DNA from 3 places in the Levilactobacillus parabrevis genome. Region 1 is predicted to be linked to each of the others. Evidence: predicted binding sites of a transcription regulator. Region 1 holds the regulator's gene; each other region holds the start of a gene.
What was found. The regulator Rex, encoded in region 1, represses fermentation and respiration genes when NADH is low (regulators of the CRP and FNR family bind a similar motif). The targets are predictions, from matches to a motif close to TTGTGAANTANTTCACAA.
Positions count from the first base shown of each region.

Region 2: the regulator Rex is predicted to act here: its motif matches at 2,620-2,637, upstream of ACEPSU_RS10235 (TrmB family transcriptional regulator).
Region 3: the regulator Rex is predicted to act here: its motif matches at 2,490-2,507, upstream of adhE (bifunctional acetaldehyde-CoA/alcohol dehydrogenase).

Region 1 covers NZ_CP168688.1:1,998,421-2,009,245, forward strand. Annotated here, with positions in the region: gene ACEPSU_RS09460 (CatB-related O-acetyltransferase) at 451-1,293, shown strand; gene groL (chaperonin GroEL) at 1,378-3,000, opposite strand; gene groES (co-chaperone GroES) at 3,068-3,352, opposite strand; gene ACEPSU_RS09475 (redox-sensing transcriptional repressor Rex) at 4,379-5,017, opposite strand; gene ACEPSU_RS09480 (ABC-F family ATP-binding cassette domain-containing protein) at 5,406-7,358, shown strand; gene ACEPSU_RS09485 (winged helix DNA-binding domain-containing protein) at 7,432-8,505, opposite strand; gene tsaD (tRNA (adenosine(37)-N6)-threonylcarbamoyltransferase complex transferase subunit TsaD) at 8,536-9,579, opposite strand; gene rimI (ribosomal protein S18-alanine N-acetyltransferase) at 10,140-10,784, opposite strand; gene tsaB (tRNA (adenosine(37)-N6)-threonylcarbamoyltransferase complex dimerization subunit type 1 TsaB) at 10,768-10,825, opposite strand, start outside.
Region 2 covers NZ_CP168688.1:2,175,414-2,186,238, forward strand. Annotated here, with positions in the region: gene ACEPSU_RS10220 (CTP synthase) at 1-986, opposite strand, end outside; gene rpoE (DNA-directed RNA polymerase subunit delta) at 1,155-1,811, opposite strand; gene ACEPSU_RS10230 (DUF1934 domain-containing protein) at 1,856-2,296, opposite strand; gene ACEPSU_RS10235 (TrmB family transcriptional regulator) at 2,711-3,520, shown strand; gene ACEPSU_RS10240 (sulfite exporter TauE/SafE family protein) at 3,536-4,405, shown strand; gene ACEPSU_RS10245 (ornithine cyclodeaminase family protein) at 4,424-5,413, shown strand; gene ACEPSU_RS10250 (lipoate--protein ligase family protein) at 5,647-6,483, shown strand; gene ACEPSU_RS10255 (HD domain-containing protein) at 6,603-7,970, shown strand; gene yidA (sugar-phosphatase) at 7,972-8,787, shown strand; gene yidA (sugar-phosphatase) at 8,807-9,616, shown strand; gene ACEPSU_RS10270 (DUF3899 domain-containing protein) at 9,806-10,156, opposite strand; gene ACEPSU_RS10275 (ribose-phosphate diphosphokinase) at 10,266-10,825, opposite strand, start outside.
Region 3 covers NZ_CP168688.1:2,616,683-2,627,507, forward strand. Annotated here, with positions in the region: gene adhE (bifunctional acetaldehyde-CoA/alcohol dehydrogenase) at 1-2,406, opposite strand, end outside; gene ACEPSU_RS12105 (glycerophosphoryl diester phosphodiesterase membrane domain-containing protein) at 2,840-4,633, shown strand; gene ACEPSU_RS12110 (helix-turn-helix domain-containing protein) at 4,719-5,249, shown strand; gene ACEPSU_RS12115 (IS3 family transposase) at 5,249-6,130, shown strand; gene ACEPSU_RS12120 (DUF1836 domain-containing protein) at 6,200-6,727, opposite strand; gene ACEPSU_RS12125 (cation-translocating P-type ATPase) at 6,951-9,290, opposite strand; gene ACEPSU_RS12130 (hypothetical protein) at 9,462-9,623, shown strand; gene ACEPSU_RS12135 (aldo/keto reductase) at 9,760-10,608, shown strand; gene ACEPSU_RS12140 (Hsp20/alpha crystallin family protein) at 10,732-10,825, opposite strand, start outside.

The sequences.
Region 1 (10,825 bases):
AAACTGCAAACGGTGTGGTCGCATCAATTGACTGCCCATTCAACATTGCCGACCAGCGGCAAAAGAAAGCGCTTCACAAATTGGGCGCTCTCGTTGTGAAAATTCACCAACTTTGCCCGTTCTAATCTTGCCTGACCACGACTCTTCCCAGCTTACAATGCCCTAACCGAGATGACTAATTTAATCTACCGTACAAACTCGCTTAATTTCCGTCCCATCTGCATCCCCCATTTAGCCCCTCTATATCCAGTAAATATCAAGCCCAATACGACTCACAAACGCCGTTACGAAACCATTACGGGTCCGCACAGTGCCCCGGTGAAGACAACCGTCACCTACAAGTCATCCGTCAACAAGTGTTCTGTTCGCCAGCAACTGAATCTTTCGAACACGGCTAATCAACCTATAAGCAATTTATAGTATACTTACACTTAAGGGGGGAATTCGACGATGACAACGACAATCAACGGCGTCACCTTTTTCCAAGACAATCTATTGGCAACACGGTCGCATGAGAATCAACTCATGCCCTATACACCAGAGCTTGATCGGCTCCTAACACAACGACGCATCTATACACAACCCCGGAGAACTGCGCAGCCACGAATCCCATTTGGTCGGATGATCTGTGTACCAACGGGTCTCCAGGCCGAGGCCTACAGTATCTTTCTCACTGGCTGGCATTTCTTTAGTATGGGCGCTTTCAGTTCCGCTAACAGTGCCCTACCGGTAAACACCATTGTTGGCCGCTACTCATCAATTGCCAGTAATGTGAACCGCATGCAAGGAAGCCATCCAACCAAGCGATTTACCACGTCAATGTTGACGTACAGTCACTCAGTGGATGCCTTCAACGACTACTTAGCAGATACGGCCAACACGTTCAAGCGCGTACCCAATCCCGTTCCAAATGCCGGGCCAATTGTCATCGGCAATGACGTCTGGATTGGTCAGGACGTACGCTTCGCCCCCACCGGGATTACTGTGGGTGACGGGGCCGTGATTGCGGGCGGAGCTGTCGTCACCAAGGACGTGCCCCCCTATGCGGTAGTGGGCGGTGTCCCCGCGCGCATTCTCAAGTTCCGTTTTCCCAGTTACATTATTGAACAACTCGTTAATCTGAAATGGTGGCAGTACGGCTTCGGCGACTTCCACGGTGTGGCTCCCGATGACGACATCGAAACCTTCATCGATACGGTTGGCACTCTCGTAGCAACCGGCGATCTTCAACCCTTTACACCACCGACGACGACCTTTACTGACCTGGCTACGGCCGGTAAGCTCAACGTCTAACCCACTAATCTAACACAAAGAAGCCAACCGACAATCGCCGGTTGGCTTCTTCAATTTCACACTAGCAAGCTAGTGATTTAATGTTTACATCATGCCGCCCATACCTGGGTTAGCAGGAGCTGCAGGTGCTGGGTTGTCTTCTGGCTTGTCAGCCACAACGGCTTCAGTCGTTAACAACAGAGCGGAAACGGATGCAGCGTTTTGCAGAGCAGAACGGGTAACCTTGGTTGGGTCGGTGATACCGGCCTTAACCATGTCTTCGTAGTTGTTGTCGGCAGCGTTGTAACCAATGCCTTCCTTTTCACCCTTCAGGTGTTCAACAACAACGGAACCTTCGACACCGGCGTTTTCAGCGATTTGACGAACAGGTTCTTCCAAAGCACGGAGAACGATGTTAACACCCGTCAATTCGTCGCCTTCAGCTTCAACCTTGGCAACGTCCTTGATGACGTTGATCAAAGCAGTCCCACCACCAGCAACGAAGCCTTCTTCAACAGCGGCACGCGTTGCGTTCAAGGCATCTTCAATGCGGTATTTACGTTCCTTTAATTCAGTTTCAGTTGCGGCACCGACACGAACAACAGCAACCCCGCCGGCTAACTTAGCCAGACGTTCCTTCAACTTGTCACGGTCGAAGTCAGAAGTCGTTTCTTCGATTTGGCCCTTGATTTCAGCAACCCGGGCAGCGATTTGATCCTTGGCACCAGCACCTTCAACGACCGTGGTGTTGTCCTTGGTAACGTTGACCTTTTGTGCTTGACCCAATTGATCGATCGTCGTGTCCTTCAAGTTAAGACCTAAGTCATCGGTGATGACAGTCCCACCAGTCAGAACGGCGATATCTTGCAAGGTAGCCTTACGACGGTCACCAAAGCCAGGAGCCTTGACAGCAACAACGTTAAAGGTCCCACGCATCTTGTTCAAAACCAAGGTAGGTAAGGCTTCACCAGTGATGTCATCGGCAATGATCAAGAGTGAACGGCTTTGTTCAACAACGGATTGCAGTAATGGCAAAATGTCTTGAATGTTAGCAATCTTCTTGTCAGTGATTAAGATGTAAGGGTTGTCCAAGTTAGCTTCCATCTTGTCGTTGTCGGTAACCATGTATTGTGACATGTAGCCACGGTCGAATTGCATCCCTTCAACAACGTCTAAGCTGGTATCAACACCACGAGATTCTTCAATCGTGATAACCCCATCGTTACCAACCTTTTCCATAGCATCGGCAATCAACTTACCGGTGTCTTGGCTAGCAGATGAAATTGAAGCGATTTGGGCGATATCGTCCTTGGTCTTAACGTCATGGGACATCTTGTGTAACCCATCAACGGCGGCCTTCGTAGCCTTTTCGATCCCGCGACGGATACCAACAGGGTTAGCACCGGCAGTCACGTTCTTCATACCTTCGTTGACGATAGCTTGCGTCAAAACAGTGGCAGTGGTCGTCCCATCACCAGCGATGTCGTTGGTCTTGGAAGCAACTTCGGAAACCAACTTAGCACCCATGTTTTCGAAGTGATCTTCGAGTTCGATGGACTTAGCAATCGTGACACCATCATTCGTGATGGTTGGGTTGCCGTAGCTTTGTTCCAAAACGACGTTACGTCCCTTAGGTCCAAGGGTAGTCTTAACCGTATCAGCTAACTTATCAACACCGGCAAGCATCTTGCTCCGGGCGTCTTCAGAAAATTTTAATTCTTTAGCCATTTTAAAAATTCACCTCATACTAAAATTTTTGAATTATCTTGGATAGTCTTCTTAAGTGGAAACTGGATTAGTCGACGACTGCGACTAAGTCCTTTTCGTGTAAAACAAGGTAAGTCGTGTCTTGGTACTTAACTTCGGTACCGGAATACTTATCAAACAATACCTTGTCGCCAACCTTAACAGCTGGGGCTACCTTTTCGCCATTGTCTAACACACGGCCATCACCGACAGCTACAACGTTTGCCGTTTGTGGCTTTTCTTGAGCGTTACTTGCGAGCACAATGCCGCCAACCGTGGTTTCTTCTTCTTCTGGTTGATCCAAAATGACGCGGTCTCCTAATGGTTTTAACACTTGAATCCCTCCAATGAACTTACTTATTAGCACTGTTAGCACTTGACTAACATAAGTGCTAATCAACAATATCTAATATATGGTTTTTCCCTCTAAAAATCAAGGAATTTGACAAACAAATTCCTTGATTCAGCACCCCCACCACGCGCTATCCGGTGTGGCTGAGAGGCTTAGCGAATTTTACATTTTCCAGATAACAGTTGCTTCGGTCTAGATGTCTTTTCACATTAGATGAGAACTGTCGCCTACGACTGCCAGGAATTCTGCCGCTGTGGGGACCGCTTCCAGCCAAGAAACGGGCTTCCAGCTCGGTTTAGAACCTCGCGAAGTTCGCGTGAGTTTCCAAACACGTCCCGCACTGTAAGACCGGGAAGGCCCAAGCGCCCGGACTAACACCGCCGTCACGGCTGGCATCATCCCTGGCCTCCTCCGGCTAAATACGCTTTTATCCTAAAAATTGACTGAGCCAGCCGCGGGGGCGGTGTTAACTGGCAATTTATTCTGGAACCAGCTTACACCACAGGTAACTCTGAAGACTCGTGAATTTCGAGGCTTCAAATCGAGTGAAAAGACTGACGATTTCCCAATAGTAAGCCGATCAGTCTAGACATTCTGTTCTCAAAATGCAAAATCCCATCCTAGCTTCGCTCAAAACTAATCATTGATCTTATCTAACTTCAGTAGCCTATTCAGAATCCAGAAAATCTTAGTCGACTTATAGCTTATGGTAGTATCCACTCCACTTGGGGCTATGATGGTTCTGAAGTTACCTTAGTCGGAGGCTACCAGGGATGGCGCCAACCGTGACGACGGCGTTAGATCGGGCGCTTGCTCTTTCCCGATCTTACGGCGTGGGACGTGTTTGGAAACTCGCATGAACCTTGCGAGGTTTCAAACCGAGCTGGAAGCCCGCCCTTTGGCTGCAGGCGGCCCCCACAGTGACGGAATCCCTGGCAACCGCAGACGAAATTGATAAGGACAATCAAAAAAAATCGCAATCCCCAAATGAGGACTGCGATTCAACCATTAACTTAAATTATTGTAGTGTTCCAGGAAGTAGATCAACGTTTGAAGCTCGTTGGTCAAGTCCACGTTTTGGACACGGACACCCTTTGGCACGGTGATCCGCAGTGGTGTGAAGTTCAAGATACCTTTGACACCGCCAGACACGGCTTCATCGGTTACCTCTTGTGCCACTTGGGATGGAACGGTCAAAATGGCCACTTCAATCTGTTGTTCTTCCAACTGCGTCCGTAGATCCGTCATCGGATAGATGGGAACCCCACTTTGAATTGTGTTGGCAATCTCTTGCTTCACGTCAAAGGCGGCGCTGATTCGCACGTTGCTGTCCTGATGGAAGTTGAAGTTCAACAGGGCGTGACCTAAGTTTCCGACCCCAATCAGGGCAACACTCGTTAAGCGGTCCTGATTCAAAATCTTCTTAAAGAACTTAATCAAACTTTCAACGTCGTAACCATAGCCCCGTTTACCGAGGGCCCCAAAGTACGAGAAGTCCCGACGAATTGTTGCGGAATCGACCTTAACGGCTTCGGACAATTCAGTCGAAGACACCCGGGTTTTGTCGGCATCAAGTAAAATATTAAGGTAACGGTAGTAGATGGGCAAGCGCTTGGCGGTCGCCCGGGGAATTTTTTGTTCTGTCAAAAACGAGACCTCCTAATCAAAGAAACTGGCTATCGTTCACAAGCGATAGCCTCTTATTTAAATAATTGTCTGGATTGTGAAATCAACTTTCTTATAGATTATAGCATAACCGTTCATCTTGTGAAAGAATTTGCAAGTTTTTTTCACTATTTAAATCGTAATTTCGGTCTCTCTCGAGAATATGCTAAAATAGTGGGTATCAGTGTCCGCTATCTCCCCTTATCATTGGGACCATTTTCACCCGACAACAGGGATAACGGCAACTTGCTTCGGATAAGCGGCAGCATTTAACGCCGTGCAAGCTAGCCAATTCGTAACAGCGGCAACTTCTAACGTAACTTTAACCCTAAAACTAACACAAAAAACCACTAAAGGAGGTTGGCTCACCGTGATTCTTTTACAAGTCCAACAAGTTACCCGGCGCTTCGGTGCCGCCGTCCTATTCGAAAACGTCAGTATGGACGTTCCTGAACACGGACGGGTGGCCCTCGTCGGCCGCAACGGTGCAGGGAAATCAACCCTATTAAAAATGATTGCTGGTGAAACCACCCCAGATGTCGGTCAGATCACGACCAAACGCGGCTTGACCCTGGGCTATCAGGCTCAGAATGCCGGTCTCGCGTCAACCAAGACTGTCTGGAACGAAATGCTCAGTGTCTTTGCTAAGCTCATCGCCATGGAAAACCGGATGCATGAATTGGAACAGCAAATGAGTGACCCAACCGTGACCGCCGATCAGGAACGGTTCGCACAAGTTTCGGCGAGTTACGATCAGCTCCAACAAGATTTCAGCGACCAAAACGGCTACGGCTACCAAGCCGAAATTCGTGGTGTGCTCCACGGATTTGAGTTTGACGAAAGCTACTATGATAAGCCAATTAATGAACTTTCTGGTGGCCAACGGACGCAATTGGCCCTGGCTAAACTGCTACTAGAACGTCCCGACCTCTTGATCTTGGACGAACCCACCAACCACTTGGACGTTGAAACGTTGACCTGGTTGGAAGGCTACCTGCAAGGTTATCCCGGTGCCATCCTCGTCGTCTCCCATGACCGGTACTTCCTCGATCACGTGGTCAACGACGTCTACGACATGGCTCATGGTGGCCTCGACCACTACCCCGGTAACTACTCGCACTACATCGCTGCCAAGGCAGAACGGTTGCGCTTAGCTTGGAAGGAATACGACAAGCAACAGGCCGAGATCGGTAAACTGGAAGACTTCGTCAACAAGAACATCGTCCGGGCATCCACCACTAAACGGGCTCAGGCCCGACGCAAACAATTAGAAAAGATGGATAAGATGGACCGACCAGAAGGCGACGAAAAAGCTGCCCGTTTCAGTTTTCATCCGAAGCGCCAAAGCGGTAACGTTGTGCTGGACGTCGTCAACGGTGCTGTGGGTTACGATGGCCAGATTCTCGCGGCCCCCGTTACCTTAGATATCAAGAAACATCAGGCCGTTGCTATTGTCGGTCCCAACGGTATCGGTAAGTCCACCCTGCTCAAGACAATTCTCGGTCGAATTCCAGCCATTCAGGGACAGATCATCTTCGGTACCGGCGTGGATACCGGTTACTACGACCAGGATCAAGCCACGCTGCACGACAAGAAGTCCGTGCTACATGAGCTGTGGGACGACCATCCCACGACCCCCGAGGGCGATATCCGCTCCATACTTGGTAGCTTTCTCTTCACCGGGAGCGATGTCGACAAGAGCGTTCACAGCCTAAGTGGTGGTGAACGGGCGCGGTTACTGCTGACGAAACTAGCCCTGCAACACGACAACTTCCTCATGCTTGACGAACCGACCAACCACCTGGATATCGATAGCCGTGAAGTCTTGGAGACCGCCCTGAATGAATTCGACGGGACCATCCTGTTCGTTTCCCATGACCGGTACTTCATCAACCAAGTGGCAACGCAAGTGGTCGAGCTGAGCCCCGAAGGTACCACGCGCTACCTGGGAAATTACGATTACTATGTGTCTAAGAAAGCCGAGCAGGACGCGTACGCCGCTAAGGAAGCTGCCGAAGCCGAGGCGGCTCACCCCACTGTTGACGTCCCTAAGCAGACACAGGTGGATTACCAAGCGCAAAAGGACCAGGCGAAGGCTAAACGTAAACTGAGTCGTCAAGTCACTGCCCTGGAAGATCAAATGGGTGATCTGGAAAAGCAAAAGACCGCCGTTGAAACTGAAATGAGTAAGGAAGAAAACTTCAACGATGCGGGCAAGCTCGCCGACCTTCAAGAACAACTCACCGCCGTGACCACGCAACTCAGCGAGACTGAGGATGCTTGGACGGAGAAGAGTCTGGAACTGGAAGAGTTTGACGATTAACCCCAATAACTACGCGCCGCAGCAACTCACTTCATTGTGAACTGTTGCGGCGCGTTTTTAGTTATTTCTAGAACTAAGCCTTTTCAGTAAAACCAGCGTAGTCGAGCTCTAAAAACCGGGCCACACGGTCGAAACCTTCTTCCAATTGATTATGGTCGAACGCTCCCCAGCCATCGACTGCAAACGCAATCTGTCGCTGGCCGATTTGCGTCGTCCATTTTCCCACGACAACACCGTTTGCAATAATCGGTGCCCGGAGAATGCCATTTTTCGACCATAACTGCTGGCGAACCGGTTCTGGCGCCAACCAGGATTTATCAAGGTAGCCCGTCATGGGTGAACTAAAACTAGCCGCAACCACGGTCAGGTGAGCCAGTTGATCCGTAATCGCCGTGAGTTGACCAGCGGAAATCGGATCAATCGTCCAGAGTTGTTCCTGTCCAACCATCACCGGCGTTAATTCCGGCAAAACTGCCTGCCAAGCCGGTCGGACCTGACTGACCTTAATGCCGGACCATTTCACAAAATCAGCCAGTGTTGCCGGACCGAAGCCGTGCAGGTACCGACGAATCAATTCCGCCGTTGCAGCCTGCTGATCCAATAGCGTGGGTGTCGCTGGCGCCAGGAGCAGCCAGTCCTGACCACTCATGCTTGGTGCCATCTGCAGTTTGCCCTGCGCCGTCAACACTTGTAGAACGGCGTAATCCAAGTTATGGGGCCGTTCGGTATACCAGGCAAAAGTTGTTTGTAGATGTGCAGTATATGCCGCCCGCGTCAAGCGCCCCGTCTGCTGCAGGAGTTGGTCAATCGCAGCGGCCGCCGCACGCACATGCTCTTCGGCACCCAAGAAGTAAGCCTTGGGGAGTCGCTCATTTTGGCGGGCCGACACGATCAACCGCAAGTCAGTGGGCGTCAGCAAGTGAATCGTCCACCGCTGGGCCCACGACCGGACGATGCCTTGCTCCCGGTAAAACTTCAGGAGCTCGGGTCGGGTTATCCCCGTTTGCAACGCAACGTTGAGCTCTGCTGCGCGCTGGTTCTGTGCCTGAATCCCCACAACATTAAAAAAAGGCGCCGCCAATTCAGCGCTCGTCGTTAACAATCCCTGTTGGTACAGGCGATAGGCAAACAATTCGGCTTGATTCATGGGACGTCCTCCTCTAGTTATACGTATTTATTATTTAACGGAATCTGCCGCCCAGTCAAACTCCAGACTAGGATCGGCATTTAGCGTAGCATCGGCAAAAACGCCGTGCTGATACGCCACGTAGGCAAAAGCGCCGATCATGGCGGCGTTATCACCACACAACTTCAGCGGTGCTTTAACCAAATGCGTCGTTGGGTTGCTCTGCAGATCACGTTCTAAGCGTTCACGCAGGCCCTTGTTGGCAGCCACCCCACCAGCTAAGATCAGCTGATGCACAGGATAATCGGCCAACGCATGCTTGGTCTTTTCGGCTAGCACATCCACAACGGCTTGCTGGAAGCTGGCAGAGAGGTCCTGCTTGCTCAGCGTTTCGCCGATTTGGTCAGCGTGGTGGGTCGTGTTGATGAACGCACTCTTCAACCCACTGAAGCTAAAGTCAAAGTTGTCGTCCTTCTCCATGGCCCGCGGGAACTTAAACGTATCTTTCCCCTGATGAGCCCACTCATCGACCGTTTTTCCGGCTGGGTAGTTAACACCCATGACCCGGCCGACCTTGTCATAAGCCTCGCCGGCAGCGTCATCGCGCGTCTCACCGATGATTTCAAATTGATTCTCGGCAGGCATGTAGACCAACTCGGTGTGACCACCGGAAACCAGCAAAGCTAACGCTGGAAATTCGATGGGTTCCACGTAACGGGCCGCGTAAATGTGCCCCGCCATATGGTTGACTGGAATCAATGGTAAGTTGTGAGCGAAAGCCACCGTCTTGGCAGCTGTGACCCCAATCAACAGTGCACCGACCAATCCGGGACCGTACGTCACCGCAACGGCATCCAAATCTTCGTAGCCCACCTCGGCCTCGGCCAAAGCATCCTTAATGCACAACGTCACTTCTTCAATGTGATGCCGACTGGCAACTTCGGGAACGACCCCGCCAAACCGTTGGTGACTCTTGATCTGGGTCGCTACGATGTTGGACAAGATCTTGTGACCATCCTCGATAACCGCCACACTGGTCTCGTCACAACTCGATTCAAATGCTAAAATCAAATTTCGCTTTTCCGTTGGACTCACTCCTCTTCCTCTTCACACTGGGTTAAACTCTCATTTGCGCCTTGCCGGGCGGTGGCAATAGACCGGAACGCTGAGGGCGGACGTCCAGAGCCAAAGAACGGTCTCTGGACTTGCTTTGAACCTCTGCGAACCGAGTTTCAAAGACACCAATTCTCTAAGCGGCACAGCCGCTAAGAGAATTCCCACAGCTGGGTCTATTGCCACCGCCCTCACGGCTCACACTGGTTTAACCCGTGCACCGTCATCAGCACTTTCATTGCTGATATCTACTAAACCGACACGACCAAACAACAACCTTTTTTCTTATCTACTATCGCTACTTTTAACTATGTTAGGTCAACCACTAAGTCATGTGGATCTCACCAAAGTCAAAATAATAGGCTAACTATTTTAATTTTGGTTGGTACCACATTCTGGATTGATCGTTCACTTAACGAATCCGACTTCAATTCCGGCATTAACTATACCACGAAACGGCGAAAGTTTCTAAACGCGGCTAACACCCATCACACACAAAAAGCGGGTGGCCCGATGCCTCGCCCGCCTTGATGTTATCGTCGCTAATTCTGTTCACGCGTCTGGCGTTCTGTGTCCTGATCCTGAGTGTCGTCCGCATCCGCCAGCGCTTCGTCCTCATTTTCATTGAGGTACAGCACCATGTCGGCGGCATCTTCGTGGTCACCAAAGTAGTAGCCCCGCTTGATGCCGGTCTGTTCAAACTGCAGGTCACGATAGAGCCGTTGCGCACTCTTGTTGGATACGCGTACTTCCAGGCTGACCGTCTTATAGTTCAGCTTGCGCGCCTTCTTGATCATGATTCCCAGTAGGAAACGACCAAGGCCCTTGCTCTGATACTCTGGTAAGACAGCAATGTTGGTGATGTGGGCGTCGCGGTTACGTTCGTCAAAGGTACTCCCGATAAATGCCAGCAACTTGTCATTCTTACGAATAACCAAGTACAGCCGATCCTTTTCCCGCCGGAGCTCATTGGCGAAGGCCGTTGAATCCCATGGGGCTTGACCCGCGTACACGGCTCGCTCGATTTCAATCATTTCTGGAATATCGGTAAATAGGGCCTTAGCCACGAAATACGTGACGTCGTGAATCTCGACCCGATGATTTTTAACATCCATGGTCTCCTCGCGTACGACTTCTCGCCGACTACCAAATACATTTTTATACCAATTTTTAAATTTTTTCAACATACGATTCGGTATCCTCTTCTGGGTTCTTAGCACGCCATTCG
Region 2 (10,825 bases), 180 kb from region 1:
ATCATGTCCAGATCAATCTGGGCATCGACCGGATAACCGGCGTGTTGTAAGGCTTCGGCCACGGAAATGTAGGCATCGTGTAAGCCCACGTACTTGCCGACCAGGGCAATCTTGATAGTCCGCTTTAAGTTTTGCATGTGATCGACCATCTGGGCCCACTTCTTCATGTCAGACTTCGGTGCGTCAACCTTGAAGTGATCCAAGACGATTTGATCTAAGCCCTGTTCCTGTAAGCGTAATGGAATGGAATAGATGGTCGGTACATCCATAGATTCAATAACCGCGGATGGTTGCACGTCACAGAACAGCGCAATCTTTTGCCGCATGTCATCGGTAATATGGTTTTCAGTCCGGACAACCAAAATGTTGGGTTGAATCCCAATACTCCGGAGTTCCCGCACGGAATGTTGCGTAGGCTTCGTCTTCATTTCGTGAGCCGCGTGCAGGGTCGGAACCAACGTTGTGTGGATGTAAACGACATTTTCGTCGCCCACTTCGGACTTCATTTGCCGAATGGCTTCCAGGAAGGGTTGGGATTCGATATCCCCAACGGTCCCACCGATTTCAGTGATAACGAAATCAGCGCCCAACGTCTTGCCGGCGCGCATGATTTTTTCCTTGATCATGCCGGTGATGTGCGGGATCACTTGCACAGTTGCTCCCAGATAATCACCACGCCGTTCCTTTTCCAAAACTTCTGAATAAATCTTACCAGTCGTCACGTTTGAGTACTTGTTCAGATTGTTATCGATGAAACGTTCGTAATGACCTAAGTCCAAATCCGTTTCGGTCCCATCGTCGGTCACGAAGACTTCCCCATGTTGATAAGGGTTCATCGTGCCGGGATCCACGTTAATGTACGGATCGAATTTCTGAATGGTTACGTTTAACCCACGGTTCTTCAACAGCCGTCCTAGGGAAGCAGCAACGATCCCCTTACCTAGTGATGAAACCACGCCGCCAGTCACAAAAATATATTTGGTCATGTGCAAACTCCTTGTAAGATTATTTAGGGTTTCAAACTATAAAAAAGCTCCCTATTCATTCGGAATAGGGAGCTACTTCACCGTCCAGTTGTCCTTGCTACAAGTAGCAGGGAGCCCAAAAAATATAGTACCTGTTTTTAGACTGGAGGTCAAGCGAACAGAAAAAATTTATTTCTGTTCTTCGTCATCATCATCGTCATCGTCGGCTTCGTCGTCATCGGCGGAAAAGTCGAGATTGTCAGTATCGTCATCATCTGGCGCTTCCATTTGAGAAAGCTGATCTTCGATACCATCAGGGATGTCTTCTGTATCGTCTTCTTCGTCATCGTCATCGATGCCCAAGCCGGTCTGTAACTTACCCAGATCTGGCCCAGACCCAGTGGCGCTATCATCATCGTCGTCATCAGTGGCGTAGGTGGTGGTATCGTCGTCTTCTGGATCGTCGTCATCGTAATCGATCACATCATCGTCATCGGTCGTGTCAGCCAAGAAGGCGTTAACCTTCTTACGCTTCTTACGCTTAGGTTGATCTTCATCTTCCTCGGCGTGAACCGTTGCTTCATCGATGGATTCAAACGGATACCAAGTTCGCAGTCCCCAAAGGTTATCACCCAGAGAAATGAAACTACCATCGACATTTAAATCCGTATAGAATTGGGACAGCCGGTCACGAACTTCCGCGTCGCTGTCACCCAAATATGCTTGGACGGCGTTTGCCAAGTCGGCAAAAGCCATCACATCGCCATGTTGTGACAAAATGGCGTGAGCAACTTCGATCATTGATAATTCCTTTTTATTCTGGCCCTCAAAGACTTTTAATTCCAAACTGGTGCACGTCCTTTCCACAGTCTACGAAATATGATACTCGCTTATGCCGTAAATTGCAATCTAATCTTGTAGTTCCCGACTAATTCTTCCCCAGCATAGAGGAGATAGTCGATCTTCACATTTCCACTAAATGGCTTTTCCTTGAAGCTGGTCTCCAGATACGGCGTGACCGTTTCGATTGGCATGATGCCATAAGGTGTGTTGTACCGGGCTGTCACGCGCTTGCCACTGATGAAATGCAGGCGCAATTCCGCCTCGGCGTTTCGCGTCAGGTGAACTTCACCCTCCGGCGTAAATTTCATCGTCACTGGCGTCTGCTCCCCGGTCTCATTATCGGGTTCCAGATACCGCAAGTACAGGTTGGCTCCCATCTGGACCAGCTGACCATCAACGTCTAACTGGTAGTCGGAAACGTCATCATTTTGCTTGATATGGGTCTCCAAGTGAATCATCACGGGCACCCCCGCTGATAGTTGATCCATCTGCACACTTCCTTTCCGCGAATTGTCTGGGTTAATTATAGTTCATTTCCCACGGAAAGCCTACTTATTATGCTCTTTTAACTAACTTCTGAATCAGTACGAACACATGAAACTTATAACGATAGAATCTGCTGAAACTATCTTCGCCTAAATCCTAGTCAGCTAATCGACAAATATTAACCAGTTTACACCTTATTGTTTGTGAAAATGCGTACTAATTAGAGACACTCATTTAACCACTCATTAGGTTGAATAAACATCTATACAGCAATGAAACCGCGATGTTATATTTTTTTGTATTTCTCAAATAAGCTTGTGAATGTTTATATATTCTATCACAAAGTATAGACTTTTAAGAATATCCGGATATAATAGTACCCAATGGTAGCTACTATTAAAAAAGAGGTATTAAATATGGAATCAGTCACTGAACTGCTCAGTAAATTTGGCTTAACCAATAGCGAAGCCAAGGTATACGTTTCTCTCCTACAGATGGACGCATCTACAGGATATAAAATCAGCGGTAAAGCTGGAATAGCTCGCTCAAAGGTTTACAATGTGCTATCTTCATTGACTAGCAAAGGATTAGTCCTTCAGTCTAAGGATGAAAAATCACTTTACACTGCTTTACCAGTTGAAGAATTGGTCTCCAAATTACAACGTGACAGCAAACAAGATATAGAAGGCATCCACAAATCACTTAAGAATTTGCGTCCCGATGATAATTCCAGTTTGATTTGGTCTGTTAACTCTTATGATCAAGTCTTCGAAAAAGCCTTGTTTCAAATTCGAAATGCCAAGGAAAGTCTGTACGTTCAAATCTACTCTGAAGACCTAACCGATGAACTAGCCCAAGCACTTGCGGATGCCGAGAGCCGTCTTCACAAATTCGTTGTCATCTTATTCAGCAATCATCATCGATATAACCTGCCCTTTAGGCGATTTTATAAACATTTTTTTGAAGCGGACAAGATCTTAGACTACGGTGGCCGCTGGATAAATGTAGTGAGTGATTCTAATGCTGTTACCTACGGAAAACTCCCCAATGATTCAGGCAACACCGATGTAATTTGGACTCAAAATAGTTCCATGGTTTTTCTGGCACAGGAGTATGTCCTCCACGACGCCTATAATCTCCGGACACTGACTATTTTGCACGATGAGGCTGAAGAAAAATTCGGCAGCAATTTGGAAGGCGTTCGTAATATCTACTTCGATAAATAAAGAAGGGAATTCATTATGCAAAAAATTCTAATTATTGCTATCATTGCAATCAACTTTCTATTCATCTTTGTTCTTGTTCGTGACCTTCTTAAACATCGTCACGAAATCATGGAAGAACCGGCAAGCCCCATTTGGACGCCGCTTTCACAAATTGTTATTTATTTTCTATCCACATTTGGGATCTCAGACTTTGCAATTTCGACGGCCCTCTATCCCAAGGCTAAATGGGTTTCCATGAAAAAGCTTCCTGGTACTTTAAATACACAATGTGTAATCCCTGTATTCGTCATGTCCCTTGCCTACATTTCTACAATCACAGTTGGTGTTAAAACCTTATTAGTCGCTATTATTTGCCAAGTAATTGGTGCCTACTTAGGACCCCGTTTTGTCGTGAAATTACCAGAACATATCATACGGATCTTCGTTATCATTGGTTTATTGGTCGCAACTGGCTTAATCCTAGCCGGTAAGTTTGGTTGGATTCCTTCAAATGGAACAGCAACCGAACTTTACGGATGGAAGCTTTGGACAACTGGCCTCTTGATGTTCGTCTATGGTGCCTTAAACAACATTGGAATTGGTTCCTATGCCTTAACTATGGCAACCGTATACGCCATGGGGATGAATCCTGTAGCTGCCTTTCCAATTATGATGGGGGGTTGCACATTCTCTGTTTCTATCGGAAGCATGCAATTCATCAAACTTAACGACTATTCACGAAAAATCACTATGTTTTCGGTATTCGGAATCATTGGTGTGCTAGTCGCTGTTTACCTGGTTAAGAGTTTAAATACTTCTGTCATTCAATGGATTGTGATTGTTGTTCTACTTTACTCCGCAATCAGCCTCTACCTCGATAGTCGCAAATCAACCGAAACAGTTTAAGAAGGGACTTTTATTAATATGAGATATTTATCTGCAAATGATATCAAAACTTTCTTCTCCATGCGTAATGCCATCGATGCCGACGCTGAGGCTCTCTCACTTTACTCTTCGGGTCGAGCTGACATCCCCTTACGGACCAATATCAACATTCCGGAGTACAACGGACAAAGTCTTTACATGCCTGGTTACGTCAGTGGTGCGGACCCTTCATTGGGTGTGAAAATTGTCTCTGTTTATCCTGACAACATTGATAAGAAATTGCCCAGCGTTCCGGCTACGATGATTACTCTGGATGCACAGTCCGGAATTGTAAATGCAATTTTAGATGGCACCTACCTCACACAACTTCGTACAGGTGCTGTCCAAGGTGCAGCCACCGAATTATTATCCAACGAAAACAGCAAAACTGCTCTTCTAATTGGAACTGGTGGCCAAGGAATGGCACAATTGGAAGCCATGCTAACAGTGCGTAGCCTCGACAAAGTATTTGTTTCGGACCTAGACATGGATCGTGCAAAGAAGTTCTGTGAAACTGCAGCACTTAACTTTTCTAAAGCATTCTCAACAACATTTGAACCTGTTGCTAATCCTAACTCTGTTGTGCCTGAAGTCGATATCATCACTTCTGTAACAACTTCTAAGCGGCCCACATTTGATGGAACGTTAGTCAAACAAGGTGTCCATGTCAACGGTGTTGGTGCTTACACGCCAGAAATGTGTGAAATACCGGTTGAACTACTCAAGCAAGCGGACCGAATAGTTTTCGACACTATGGACGGCGTCTTATCGGAGGCCGGAGACATCATTCAGCCACTTAAGCGCGGAGACATCACCAAACAAGAAATAAGCGGTGAGCTTGGACAAGTTATCAACCAAAATATTACTGGGCGTTCTTCTGAAAAAGATATTACTTTCTTCAAGACTGTCGGAACCGCAGCACTCGATGTTGTTGTAGCAGATCGCATTGTAAAAAAAGCCGAAGAAATGAAAATTGGTATGAAGTTATAAGCGACTCACAAATAAACTACCTCTTAGTTGGATTAATGCCAACTATGGAGGTAGTTTTTTTGTACAACCCTAATTTAACTCTACAAAATGTACAATACGTTTTATGACTTAACCAGAAGACACCTTTAATTACCCTCTTCCTCAACATCAAGCAGAATTGGTCCAGACCATGACGTGGCCCAAGTTTTCTAGTATAATGAGAGCATTGAAACGATTTCACGAAAGCAGGTGGCATGATGGGACCCTTCGATTTACCCGGTGACAGTATCCAGACCGTAACCACGGCGATTCCGGCTGACCAGAAAAATCTGGCCTTTGGCTATACCAATGCTCTGCTAGACCTGGTACCGACGCTTAAACAGCCCATATTGCACTTCTGGACCATGCAGCCCACGGTAATCATGGGACTGAAGGATAAACGGCTTCCAGAGCTGACGGCGGCTATTAGAGCCGTTCAGCGGTATGGCTATGATTACGTTCTTCGAAATTCTGGTGGTTTGGCCGTGGTCGCCGATGGTGGCGTCCTGAACGTTTCACTTTTTTCCCCGCTGACCACGTCAATTCCCAGTATTGAGGCGGCTTACGCTCAGATGACCAGTCTCGTGGATGCCGCCTGGCCCGAGCTGGCACTACAACACTATGAAATTACGCGATCCTACTGTCCCGGCGACTACGACCTGAGCGTTAACGGCCTAAAGATTGCCGGAATTGCCCAGCGTCGCAGCACCAATGCCTTGGTCACGATGCTCTACCTCAGTGTCACCGGTGATCAGCCCATGCGTGGCGATCTGATTCGCAGCTTCTATCGTGCGGGTCTGGGCGATCATTCCAACGACTGGCATTTTCCTGATGTCGATCCTAACGTGATGACCACCACAGCTGCCCTGCTCAACCAACCGTTGACCGTGGCCGATGCGCAAGAACGTTTTCTCACCGCTTGTTCGACAGCCGGTCTCCGCGTCGGTCGGGCTAAGTTAGCAGCAATGATGGCCGAGCCGCAATTTACGACAACGCTGACGCGCGAGACTGCCCAGATGGCCCGTCGCCAACCGCGCTTGACTGCTATGTAAGACTTGCTTGCTCAGAGTCGTTTCGTTCTGGTTTCATCCCCTGAACTGGTACACTAGGCCCAGTAAGAACGATAACGATGCTAAAAAAAAATAATTTTAAATTGTCAGGAGGAATCACTGTGAGCTACGCAACCGCACGACTGCCCCGTGAAAAAGTTTTCCGGGACCCCGTGCATAACTACATTTACGTGCAACATCAAGTTATTTTAGACCTGATTAATTCCCGAGAATTTCAACGACTCCGCCGCATCAAACAACTGGGCACAGCCTCGCTGATCTTCCATGGTGCGGAACACTCACGTTTCACCCACTCACTGGGTGTCTACGAAGTCACGCGCCAAATCTGCGATAACTTCCAACGCAACTACCCTACGAAAACGCCAGGTGATGGCGGTTGGGATGACAACGAACGGCTGACCGCGCTGTGTGCGGCTTTACTTCACGACATCGGCCACGGCCCATACTCACACACGTTTGAGCATATCTTCCACACGGATCACGAGGCAATTACCGCTGAAATTCTGACTTCGCCCAAAACCGAAGTCAACCAGATTTTACGGCGGGTCAGTCCAACCTTCCCGCAAGAAGTAGCCAGCGTTATTCAAAAGACCTACCCAAATCCACAAGTGGTCCAGATGATCTCCAGCCAAATCGACGCTGATCGAATGGACTACCTCTTGCGGGACGCCTACTTCACTGGGACTGAATACGGAACCTTTGACCTAACGCGGATTCTGCGGGTAATGCGGCCATACAAGGACGGCATCGCCTTTGCTATGAATGGCATGCACGCCGTCGAAGACTACATTGTAAGTCGCTTCCAGATGTACCAGCAAGTCTATTTCCACCCGGTTTCTCGATCGATGGAAGTCGTGCTGGATCACCTACTCGGCCGCGCCAATGAATTATATCAGGCAGGTAAGAGCGATGAAAGTTTCATTCCCCACCTCCTGTTGCCCTTCTTCAACCACCAATTCGACCTGGAAGATTACCTCAACCTAGACGATGGCGTGTTGACGACCTACTTCATTCACTGGCGGCAATCACCGGATGAAATTTTGGCCGATCTGGCGCACCGCTTCTTGGATCGAAAGCCACTAAAGAGTGCCATTTTTGACGCGCATACTCAGCAACAGTTGCCGCATCTGCGTGATCTGATTCGCTCGGTCGGCTTCAACACCGAGTACTACACGGCCACCGACAATAGCTATGACCTGCCTTACGATGATGCTTATGATCCCAAAGTCACGCATCCTTTGACACAGATTGAACTTCAGGAACCAGACGGCAGTCTCCGTGAACTTTCAACGGTCTCTGACTTGGTCAACGCCATCCGCGGGAAATTTACCGGAGATCAACGGTTCTTCTTCCCGAAAGAGATGTTGAATCCAGGCAACGATGCTCCTGAAATTTTCCAGCCAGTCTTTGACGAGTTCGGCGGCTACATCCAAAACGACCAACTCATCGATCGGAAAGGTTCTGACTAAGGTGACACCTAAGTTGATTGCCGTAGACATCGACGGCACGCTTCTCGATCCACAGAATACGCTGACTGCGGCCACGATCACTGCCATTCAGGCAGCGGTTGCGACCGGGATCAAGGTCGTCTTGTGCACTGGCCGACCCTTGACCGGCGTGCAACCCTACCTCGACGCCCTCGGCCTCCACGGTGACGACCAATACGTCATCACTTACAATGGCGGCCTGGTGCAAACCACAACGGGAACAGTGCTTGCGAGCAATGCCTTGAGTTATGCCGATTACGTAGACCTCGAAGCGTTCGCCCGCAAGTCTCGCGTTCATTTCCACGTGGTCACACCCAAGCACCTGTACACGGCCGACCGCGACATTAGCCGCTATACGGTCAAGGAAAGTCAGTTGGTCCACTTACCGTTGCGTTTCCGAGAGGCCACAGCGATGGACCCCCAGTTGTTGATGCCAACTGCCGTCTATATCGACGAGGTGGCCAAAATTGATGCGCTTCGATTACCCGCTGCGTTCCATCAACGCTTCTACGTGGTTCGCACCGATCCACACTTCATCGAGGTCATGGCCCCGCAGACCAACAAGGGTAATGCTCTACAGAAGCTAGCCACCTACCTCAACTTGCCAATAGCGGCAGTTATGGCGCTTGGCGACCAAGACAATGATTTACCAATGATTACCACCGCCGGACTAGGGGTGGCCATGGGAAACGCTAACGACCGTGTCAAAGCGGCTGCCGACGTGACCACCCTGACCAATGCCGACGATGGCGTGGCGGCGGCCATTTATAAATACGCGTTGAATCCAGACTTAGCATAAAAGGAGAATTGCGAACAACATGACAATTAAAATGATTGCGATTGATATTGACGGAACCTTACTGAACGAAAAGAACGAATTGGCCCCGGCCACGATTAAAGCCGTCCAAGCTGCCAAGTCTCAGGGCATCAAAGTCGTTCTGTGTACCGGTCGTCCCCTGACTGGGGTGCAACCTTACCTGGACGCCCTCGGCCTCAGTGGCGATGACCAATACGCCATCACCTACAACGGTTCGGTGTCCCAGACGGTCTCCGGCAAGATGATGACCAACCACTCCCTGAGTTTCGATGATTACATCGATCTCGAGGCCCTGGCCCGCAAGATGCAGGTTCACTTCCAGATTGAAACGCCAGACTTCATCTACACGGCAAACAAGGACCTCAGTGGCTACACAATCTTCGAAAGTTACTTGGTACGCATGCTGATTCGGTACCGCGAAGTCGGCGAAATGGATCGCGACTTAACCATTTCTAAAGCCATGTTTGTGGACGACCCCGATATCATCAACCGAGTTAACAAGGAAATCCCTCAAGATGTTCGCGACCGCTACTACGTGGTTCAAAGTACGCCATTCTTTATCGAGGTCATGAACAAGAAGGCCAGCAAGGGGAATACGCTGGGTGAACTGGCTACTAAGCTGGGCTTCACAGCTGATGAGGTCATGGCTCTGGGTGACCAAGGAAACGACCTGACCATGATTCAGTACGCCGGTCTCGGTGTCGCCATGGGCAATGCCATCGACGAGGTCAAGGACGCTGCTCAAGCCGTAACACTGACCAACGCTGAAGATGGTGTGGCAGCAGCTATCCGGAAGTACGCTTTGAAGTAATACTCTAATTTGATTTTAGGATTGACCGACACTAACTTAGTCGGTCAATTTTTTTGCGTCCTTTTCTTCCAACGCCTTCAGTCGCCAATAATCAGTAGCGTAACCAAAAAAGGGATGCTCGCTCCATGGCCAACATCCCCATCACTAAATCGATTTAATTTTCAGCATCGCCAGCAAGCCTCTGAATCCCTAAAACAAGGTCAGAACAACCCCAACAACGATATAAATAGCGCCGGCTAACAGCCCGAAGCGCGCACCACCATTCACCACAATCGGTGAATTTTTCACGCTCGCCACGTGTCGCACGTCGACTTTTTCTCCGGGTAGCGGCTCCTGCCCCTTCTTACGCTTGTGCCGCCAGCCAGTGAACATGTGTCCCTTGGCCAGCACACAGATCAGGCCAAAGAGCACTAAGGCTAGTCCCACCATAAACAACAGGTTACCAATCACCATCAAGGGTTGCCCCAAGATGCGCATGGCCAGGGCAACTAGCAGACCACCGGCAACCCAGCCCGTGGTCCATCTCTGCCAACTTTTCATTTCATAAACTCCCTTCAGCGTTAGCCCAGTAACTAACGGGTCTTATTTCAAAAATGATAAGAAAAAAACTTGAGCCAACGCCCAGCGCCGCTCAAGTTTTTTGTCTGTTTTATTGTTCGTGACTCCGGAAACGGTTCTTGAACAATGGGCTGACCGGCCGGTTTTCGTTGATCCGCTTGATGGCTTGACCAATCAGGGGACCGACGGAAATTTGTTGAATCTTTTCAATCTGCTTGTCGGCAGTCAATTGAATCGAATCCGTCACCACTAACTTCTTAATTGGTGAGTTCTTGATTCGTTCGATTGCGGGACCTGATAATACCGGGTGCGTACAGCTAGCGTAGACTTCCTTGGCGCCAGCATCCATCAAGGCCTGTGACCCCAACGTAATGGTCCCCGCGGTATCGATCATATCATCGATCATGATACAACGCTTACCCTTGACGTCCCCGATAATATTCATGATTTCCGCAACATTGGCCCGTGGCCGCCGCTTGTCAATAATGGCAATCGGTGCCTTCAGGAATTCAGCCAATGCCCGGGCCCGAGTTACCCCACCATGGTCGGGTGAAACGACAACGGCGTCTTCATCCAAGTGGTTAGTTAAGAAGTAATCGGCCAACAGTGGCGCGCCCATCAAATGATCAACTGGCACGTCGAAGAAGCCTT
Region 3 (10,825 bases), 620 kb from region 1:
GACTAAGGCTTCCTTCAGTTCTTCCTTGGTGTTCCCTGGCAAGCCCAGGTAACGAGCGATTTGGGCGTAGTCTTCGTCAGCACGGAAGTACTCGTACTTCGGCCACATAGCCAGCTTCGTTGGTTCCTTGAAGTTGTAACGAATAACGTGTGGCAAGGTGATGGCGATAGCCAAACCATGAGGTAAGCCGAATTCCCCGCCTAACTTATGGGCAATCGAGTGATCCACCCCGAGGAAGGCGTTGGCAAAGGCCATCCCGGCAAGTGTCGAAGCGTTATGCATTTCTTCACGCGCCGTCACATCACCATTGTAGGAGTTGGTCAGGTTTTCCATAACCAACTTGATGGCTTGTAATGACCATGGCCGTGTGTAATCGGAAGCCATTGCGGAAACGTAGGATTCGATGGCGTGAGTTAACACGTCTAATCCGGAGTAAGCCACCGTCTTCTTTGGTACCGTTTGGATAAATTGTGAATCCACGATCGCCACGTCAGGCGTCAAAGCGTAGTCAGCCAGTGGGTATTTCACGTGCGTCTTGGAATCCGTGATAACGGAGAATGGCGTTACTTCTGAACCAGTCCCAGACGTCGTTGGAATTGCAACGAATTGTGCCTTGTGAGGCTTGTGGAACTTGTAAGTCCGCTTCCGAATGTCCAAGAACTTCTGCTTAGCACCGAAGAAGCTAGCGTTAGGATCTTCGTAGAATAACCACATGTTCTTAGCAGCATCGATTGGTGACCCACCACCTAAGGCGATGATCGTATCTGGCTTAAATGTCCGCATCTGAGCGACCCCACGTTCAACCGTGTCAGTCGTTGGATCTGGTTCAACGTCGGAGAACAGGGAGTATTCGATACCACCTGGTTGACGCTTCAATTCATTTAAGACAGTGTCGATGTAACCCAGTTCAACCATGGATGGGCTGGTTACCAGGAAGACCCGCTTGATGCCAGGCATATCGTCGAGGTAACGGACAGACGTCTTTTCAAAGTAAACTCGAGGTAATTTAATCCATTGCATATTATTTCGCCGCTTTGCAATCGTTTTGATGTTCAACAGGTCAAATGAGGAAACGTTATGGGATACGGAGTTCTTACCCCACGAACCAGTCCCCAACGTTAATGAAGGAATCATTTCGTTGTAGAGGTTCCCAATACCACCGATAGCGGATGGCGTGTTGACCAGCACCCGGCTAGCCTTCATCTTAATCCCAAAGTCAGTAGCTAAGTCGTCATCCATCGTGTGAATGCCGGCCGTGTGACCTAAACCACCGAAATGGAGAAGTTCATCACAAAGTCTGAACGCATCTTCGTGGCTCTTGGCCTTGTAAACAGAAAGTACTGGAGATAGCTTTTCTTGTGAAAGTGGGAACTTAGGCCCAACACCCTTCAACTCAGCAGCCAGAACCTTCGTTGTAGCTGGAACTTTGATACCAGCAATTTCAGCAATCTTCTGTGCGGACATCCCTGCGATAGGTCCTTTGACCCCGCCTTCTGGCCGGAACATTGCATCAGCTAAGGCCTTTTCGTCACTCTTCTTAATGAAGAAGACGCCACGATCTTCCATTTCCTTCTTAACGGTGTCGTAGATTTCTTGATCAATCACGGCACTGTTTTCAGAAGCACAGACCATCCCGTTATCAAACGTCTTGGAGAGCACAATGTCGTAGACAGAACGCTTGATGTTGGCCGTCTTTTCAATGTAAGCTGGACCGTTACCAGGACCAACCCCTAAGGCTGGCTTCCCAGTTGAGTAAGCGGCCTTAACCATGCCGGGACCCCCGGTAGCCAAGACACTAGCAACCTTTGGATGGTTCATCAATGCCGTCGTGGCTTCCAGACTAGGCTTGTCGATCCACTGGATAACACCTTCTGGAGCACCAGCAGCAATCGCAGCGTCGCGGACAACCTTAGCAGCCATTACGGAAGACTTCTGTGCTTGTGGGTGGAAGGCAAAGATGATTGGGTTCCGCGTCTTAACGGCGATCAATGACTTGAACATTGCCGTTGACGTTGGGTTGGTGACAGGCGTTACCCCGGCCAAGATTCCCAGAGGTTCAGCAACCGTAATCAATTGGCGTTCACGGTCATCTTTGATGATACCGACCGTCTTATCGTTCTTGATGGAGTGCCAGATTTCTTCAGTGGCAAACATGTTCTTAACGGCCTTGTCTTCCATCACCCCACGGCCAGTTTCTTCAAAGGCCGCCTTGGCTAATTCCATATGGTGGTCCAACCCAGCGATCGCCATTTGGTGAACGATGTGGTCAACTTTTTCTTGGGTAAAGTCATCCATGGCGCACAGCGCGTCGTGGGCTTTAGCGGTCAACCGGTCGATCATTTGATCAACGGTTTCCGCACTTTCTTCTTTTTTTACTTTTGGATTTTCTTTCACGTCTTTTAACATTTTTATGCCTCCATTTGAAAACATCTTGTTAAGTTCTTCACGAGTTAAATCATATCACCTTTTTAAAATTCTGCAAGAGGTTTATGTTAAAAAAATCACAACTAGTTGGACTGACAAACAAACCCGCCGCCAGCAAGGCTTACAGCGATACAGAATGTAAGCGCATACACAATTTTTAAAAAACTTTTCAGAAATTTTTTGATGTATTTTAAATCACAACCCATCACTTTTCTTTCATAATTCTGGCAGTTGCGCCACTGAACTCTTGTGTTCGCCAAGTTTTTTCCACCAACTGGGCAGTTTCCATACCGGCGGTGCAACGATTATGCTACAGTTAAGACATGAAAAATCTCTAGTTCGGCCACTGCGCACGGTGAAAGCACGCCATGCCAGCTAGCCGTAAATCGTAAATAAATTTGAAAGCGTGATTTCTATGCGACCCTTAGCTTTCTGGCGTGACGCGAACAGCCACTTTTTCCATCATTGGGGTAGTTACGTCACCCTAGTCTTTCTAACCAACCTGGTTGTCAGCTACATTGCGGTGCCTACCTTTACCTGGTTGACTGCTGCTTTGATGCGCTGGCAACACGTACCTTACGTCTCCTATACCAATATTGGCGCCCTATTGATCCATCATCCCCTAGCCATCCTAGGGCTGATCGTCATTCTGCTCGCCATTACGACCTTGATCTATTGGCAGTTTGCCTACCTACTTCTGGGAATAACCAACATCCGTCACGGTCGGCCCCAAACCATGCTGGGCGTTTTAGGCGATACCATTCGTAGCATCGCCGGGGCCTCGCCTAGTACTTTTCTCTTCTTTATTGGCTACTTCATCGTGATCATGCCCTTTGGGAGCGAACTTTTTACGACCCCACTGCTCAATAAGGCTAAGATTCCAGCATTTATTATCAGCTACCTCATGGCCAACAACGCTTTTGCCATCCTCCTGGGTATCTTCTACGTTGGCGCGGCTTATCTGGGAATTCGATTGATTGCCGTCCTCCCTTTGATGATGATCGACCACTATCACAGCCGTGATGCCATTCGCCTCAGCTGGCAACGCACTCGCGGTCACTTCTGGAACTATTTTCTCAAAATTATCGTGACCCTAGTCATCGTCAGCATCGTTGTCGCCGCTATCTACATGACCATCTATGTAGGCCAAGTTCTCTTTGATAAGACGGGAATTGCCCTAGTCACCGCGACCATCAATCTCTTCTTAATGGAGGTGATTACGGAATTCATCGTCTGCTACGCCACCGTGATTTTTATGATGGTGATTCTCAGTAGTCATGACGCGCATCAACCCGCGCCATCCATTCTGTTCAGCTTTCGTGAGCCCGCCAAGACCCGGCTACGAACGCGTCTCTTGATTATCACTGGTCTAGCGGCCATTAGCGCCGCCCTAGTCGGATTCAACCTGATCTACCTGAATGGGTTGACCATGAGTAGACCACTGACGATTGCCCACCGTGGCGTGGACAACGGCAACGGCGTCCAAAATACAATTCCCGCCATGGTTAAGACCAGCCAGGAACGGCCGGATTACGTTGAAATGGATATTCGAATGACGAAGGACCATCAGTTTGTCGTCATGCACGATGCTAATTTAAAAAATCTCGCCAATCTCAAACGCAAAGTCTCGACTATGACCCTCAAGCAATTGACTAACGTCACGGTCACCGAAAATGGTTACCAGGCAAAGATTCCCAGTTTCAATGATTACCTCAACACGGCAATCAAGCACCATCAAAAATTACTAATTGAAATTAAAACTGGCGGTGCCGACACCAAGGACCTCCCCGAACGGTTTTACCGGCAATTCGGTGCTCGTATCCTCGCCAATCACGAGCAGGTTCACACCCTAAGTTACTCCATTATGAACCGGCTGAAGACGGAGCATCCTGACCTCTTTGTCAGCTATATCATGCCGTATAACCTGACCTTTCCTCACACACGGGCCAACGCTTACACCATGGAGGCAACCACGCTTAACGACACCTTCATTGAGCAGGCTAACCGCGAACATAAGAAGGTTTACGCCTGGGATATCGATGATATTACCAGCATGGATCAGATGATGTTTATTGGGGCTAACGGCGTCATCACCAATAACCTCCACCTGATTCAGCAGGAAATTAAGGACAACACGGATCATCCGAGCTACGCCAACCTCCTGTTAACATTTATGAACGACTTAACGTTAGAGACACAGACGCAGTAAGCTCTAACCAGTCGTATAGAAAAAAGATGCCCGATGAAGTGAACCCCCAAGGTTGGACAGAAAGTCCAACCTTGGGGGTTTTACTATGGTTAAGTTTGATTTAGATTTTAGAATTAAGGTCGTCACTGAATATTTGAGTGGAGTTGGATCAACCTCATTGGCCAGAAAACATGGTATCAGCAAGGAAGAAACTATCCTTCTTTGGGTTAGTCGCTTCCGGAAATACGGTATAGCTGGATTGAAGCTGAAGGATCAGAAGCCAGAATATTCTAGTCAGTTCAAGGTTGATGTATTAAACTGGAGAAAACAACATCAGGCCTCGCTTCCGGTAACGGCTCTGCACTTCAATCTATCTTCGCCAAGCACCATCTGGCAATGGGAGAAGCGCTTTGAGGAGCAAGGAATCGCTGGCCTTGAACGGAAGCGAGGAAAGCCTAAAATCATGGCTAAACATAAGCAAACGAAGCCTTCAAAGAGTCGCAATAACTCCAGTACCGCCGATGAATTGAAGCAATTAAAACAAGAAAACTTGATGTTAAAGATTGAGAATGAATACCTAAAAAAACTCGATGCCTTAGCTCAGAAGAAGTCAGCAGACAAGAAATCTCGCAAATAGTGACCGAGTTAAGGCAGGTCTTTCAAGTGCCCATCAAGCTCCTACTCAAGGTCGTCAAAGTACCAAGAAGTACGTATTATTACGCACGCTCACATCGTCAGCGTGAAAAGCTGGATGATTCTCCAATCATTCAGGCAATCGATGAGATCCGGCAGGAAGATTCTAAGTACACCAAGAAGTATGGTTACCGGCGACTAACTAAAGCTTTACAGGAGCATGGATTCACGGTGAATCATAAACGAGTCTTGCGTCTAATGCATGAGCATGATTGGCTTTGTTTAGCGTACAATCGGCAAAAACGTAAATATAATTCATACAAAGGATCCGTTGGTAAAATTGCGCCTAATCGGTTGAACCGACGATTCAAAACGGACCGACCCTATCAAAAACTCGTTACAGATGTCAGTGAATTTCGATACGGTGGTATGAGCCAAAGTGAACGTGTCTATTTAGAACCAGTGATTGACCTCTTCTCAGGCGAAGTCTTAGCCTTCAACATCAGTGACCATCCAACAGTAGAATTTGCCCTAAAGCCGCTTAGAGAAGCATTGGAAGGACTGCCAAAATTAGGTTATCGAACAACAGTCCACACGGATCAGGGATTCCAGTATCAACATAAATTCTGGCGAGAAACACTCAAAGAACATCGCGTATTTCAAAGCATGTCACGCAAAGCAACTTGTCTAGATAATGCGGTAGTTGAATCATTCTTCCACATCATGAAGGTCGAAGTTATGGATGAGCATTTTGAGAACAAGGAAGACTTGACTCAAGCTATGACTGACTGGATTAGCTTTTACAATAAACGTCGGATCAAAACAAAACTGGATGGCAAGTCCCCGGAAAAATACCGGGAACTCGCCATCCAGAAGGCAGCGTAAATTCTGTGTCCAACTTTAAGGGTTCACTTCACGACTATAACTAGTCAGGCATCTTTTTTACGTTAAAGCTTATTTACTTTTTTCGATCTTTCGGAGCGGACGTTTAATCAAGTGCAGTAGTTTTTCCGACTGCAGCCGGGCTACTACGGCATCGACCGCAACCTGCATCAACTTTTCGTTTAAGTCCTTGGCAGCGGGTTGAACCTGTTCCTCACCTAAATGGTGCAAGCGGTCTTCCAACTGGCCAATGAAGTTATCATAGGCTTGCTTGGGGTAATCTCCGGCCGTGATCTGGTCAATCCCGGAGCGCACCGTATCCGTTTGGAACATGGGTTTAAGGAGGCTGATCATCAAGATATCCGTCAACTGCATCGTCTGATACTTCTTCTTGACGGGCGCTAGGATTACGTGATGTTTCACATAATTATTGATCATTGCCGGCGTGATGGTATCGATACCTAATGGTCCCAGAATATCGTTGATCAAGGCCGTCACCTGGTCCATGTAGAGGTCAAACTTTGGTAAATCATCCCATCGTGGCAACTTCGCTTTGTGCATCTGGTTTTCCCAACGGGTATATTGATTATAATCAGCCATATTTCTTCCCTGCCCTTCTATTTCTTGATTTCATTATAGCATATTACCTAGTTCTAGTGACTAGATATAACTAGATTAAGTTATTTCAGCTAGCGTTAAGACGAAAACGCGGCCAGTGGACGAGTTGTGCACTGACCGCGTTACTTTTGTAGTTAGGTTTATCAGCTTTAGAGTGGCCAACATCCGTGCTTTGGGATAATCTCATTGCACCAATAATCAACCTTTACCGCCACCGAATACGACTCAAGATCCGTTTGCCTAAGCCTTCTTGAACTACGATGAAGACTGGGTACACGCTGATCATCAGTGGTAAGTAAATCAGAGCCAGTTTCCAATTCAACAGGCTAACCAGCGAGAAGATCGGACCAAACAGTAGGAAGACGACGGCGAAGAGTCCCGCCATGAGGGCAATCAGCCCGATCTTAAACCGGTTCAGCGGCCGGGCCACCATAATCAAGGCGTTTAGGCTGATCAGCCCCGTCATCAGGACACTCAGCGTAGAGGTCGTGGCGAAGCTCAGACCAAACTGCGTGCCCAATGCCAAAATGACCAGAATGTAGCCCACTACACAGACGGCTGCCGGCGCGGCAACCTCCATGACTTGCTTCATGAAACGGCCAGCGATTCGCGCGTAGTTTGGCTGTAGCGCTAGGAAGAATGTTGGAATTCCAACCATCAGTGAAGAGATTGGTGTTAGCTGAATCGGCTCAAACGGATAGCTACGGCTCATGAAGATAAAGATCAGCGTCAACACCACGGAATACATGGTCTTGATCAGGTAGAGTGAGGCCACCCGCTCGATGTTATTAATAACCCGGCGCCCTTCATTCAGGACGTTGATCATCGCATCAAAGTTAGAGTCGACCAGCACGAAATCCGCCAGACTCTTCGTGGCCTCACTCCCCGAGGCCATCGCAATACTACAATCCGACTGGCGCAGCGCCAACAGGTCGTTGACTCCATCCCCAGTCATGGCAACGGTATGCCCGGCCGTTTGGTAGGCCTTGATCAGTCCCTGCTTCTGCTGCGGCGTGACCCGACCGAAGACGTTGTAGTCCGCAACCAGTCGATCATAGTCGGGTTCTGCCCCGACCTGACTCATGTCGACCAACTGATCAGCGCCGTCAATTCCGGCCCGACCAGCGATACTGGCAACCGTCACCGGATTGTCCCCGGAGATGACCTTCAGCGCCACATCCTGATTGGCAAAGAAGCTAAAGGTATCCTTGGCCCGCGGCCGCAATTCATCGGTAATCAAAATCAGACCAATTGCCTCCGGATTAGTGGGCTTGGGTGCCGTTAATGCCGTGACTTCAGCCAGCAACAGGACCCGATAGCCTTGCGCGGCGAGCGTTTGGATTCGTTGCTTCACATCAGCTGGCACGTTATCAAAAATAAACTCCGGCGCCCCCATGACGTAAGCCCCAGTGGCCAACCGAGCTCCACTCCACTTACGTCCAGAGGAGAACGGCAAGACTTCTGGTGACGTGACGGTTGGTGTTCCCAGCGCGTTCTTGATTGCCGTCGCTGTTTCGTTGTCATCCCCCGTTGCCGACACCAGTTGCGCCAGCGTTTCACCCAGTTCATCCGTTGACCGACTACCAATGGCTTCAACCTTGTCCAATTCCAACTTACCATTGGTGATCGTCCCAGTCTTATCCAAACATAGCACATCGACTCGCGCCAATGCTTCAATGGCAGGGAGTTCCCGAACCAAAACGTGCCGACGACCCAGGGTAAAGGCCCCCGCAGCCAATGCCACCGACGTCAACAGGACTAACCCCTCTGGAATCATACCGACCATCGAAGCAACTGTCCCCAGAATGGCGCGGTTTTGGTCCTGCCCCCGCATCAACGCGGAGACGAACAGCGCCGCTCCCAAAGGAATAATGGCAAAGGTCAACACTTTAATAATCCGGTTAATAATGATCAGAAGTTGGCTGGCGGAACGGCGTTTTTGCTTAGCCGAATGAGCCAGCTGTTTGACGAAGCTGCCACTGCCGACCTTGGTGGCTTGGACGATGGCCTTTCCACCGAGAATGACGCTCCCCGAAACCAGCTGATCATTGGTATTCTTTATGATTGGCGTCGATTCCCCAGTAATCTGGGATTCGTCGACTTCCATCCCGGCTGTCTCACGGACTAATCCATCGACAGGCAGCTGATCCCCACGACCAATCGCGAGCAGGTCATCCTGGACGATTTTATCCTGATGCATCGCCGTGAGCTCGCCATCTCGCAACACATTGATCTGGGCCTCCGAAAGTAGCGCGAGTTTATCGACTTGCCGTTTTGACCGAATTTCTTGAAAGATTCCAATCCCGGTGTTAAAAATCACGACACCTAAAAACAGCAAATTTTTATAGCTGCCAGTGAACAGCACGAGGCCGCCCAGCAGAATGTTGATTAAATTAAATAGCGTTAATAAATTATCTCTAAATATTTGTTTTACACTCCGCGTTAACGGTGGTAATGGGTCATTCTTTAACCCGTCAGCCACCCGTTGTTTCACTTCGACCGCAGTTAAACCCTGGTCGAGTGGTGGCAGGTAACGTTCTGTCATTTAGGCGTCCTCCTTTACCGATTCGTTACCCATATTGTACTCGATAATGCGCTTTCACGCCGACTAATCTGTTGCTTTTTTCGGATTCTTAAGCGAAACGCTAGCTGTTAACAGGACTCGTCAAGAGTGGTTAAATGGAGATGGATTCAATTATACGAGGGAGGAATTACCATGAATCATAAATCATCGGCAGTTATTTTATTTATCCTCTACATTATCTTGCTCGGCTGCATGCTGGCACATCAAGAGATGCTAGCCATGTGGCTGATGACTTTCGGCATGCTGACGGAGGCCGCGATTAATCTCTACGACCAATTCAAAGCGAAAAAGTAAGCGTTGCCAATCCCGTCAAATTAGCTTAACATATTATTTATAACCGTATTTAGACGCTGGCCGCCAAACTTCGGGTAAGCCTGAAGTGGCCTAACAACATTTCGATCAACGACCTTAATGCCAAGGAGGAAAAATAATGACACTTACCAACATTGCAGATACGATCAAACTCGCCGATGGCAACGAGATTCCCGGTTTTGGTTTCGGAACCTATCTCATCAGCGACCAAGAAAGCATGGATACCACCATTAAAACCGCATGGGACGAAGGCTATCGGCTATTTGATACGGCGATGCTTTACCGCAACGAGGATATCTTAGGGGAAACGCTGCACCGCCTCGAAATCCCTCGTCAGGAACTGTATTTGACGAGTAAAGTTGCTGAAGAAGTTCAGGGCTACGACCAAACGTTAAAGTCTGTCGAAGGGTCTCTCAAGCGACTGCAAACGGATTACTTGGACCTATTACTGATTCACTGGCCTGTGCGCGAACATTTCTTCGACACGTGGCGCGCCTTTGAACAATTGAAGGCGGATGGCAAGGTCAAGTCTATCGGGGTTTCCAACTACACCGCGGCACATTTGGACTTATTGGCAACCAAGGCTAAAGAAATGCCGGTCGTTGACCAAGTGGAATACCACCCCTACTTGAATCAGTTGGCACTGCTGGACTACAACAAGCAACACAACATCGTGACGGAAGCGTGGAGTCCACTGGGCCGGCGCGCTGTTCTGGGCGACCCAATGATCGCTAAGATTGGGAAGCACCACGACAAGTCCGTCGCTCAAGTTATCCTGCGCTGGGAACTCCAACACGGCATCCTACCGATTCCCAAGTCCCAACATCCAGAACGGATCGTCGAAAACACGAAGGTCTTTGACTTCACGTTGGATGAAGACGAAATGTCCACGATTGACCTGCTAAACAAGTACCAACGGACCGGGAACGAACCGGAAATCGTTTATGAAACGGGTAAACAATACTAATGATTAGAAAAGACCTGATGGCGGGTGAGAAATTCACTGCCAAGCAGGTCTTTTATTTTCCCTAAAAGAAAAGGCACGTATTCCGATCTCTCCAGAATGCGTGCCTTCACTCGTCTTTAGCGACTAGTCAATACTGATTTTATGGTTGTCTTCAACTTCGGTTTGCTTTGGCAGGGTCAACGTCAAGACACCATCGGTAAAGCTTGCCTTGACCTGC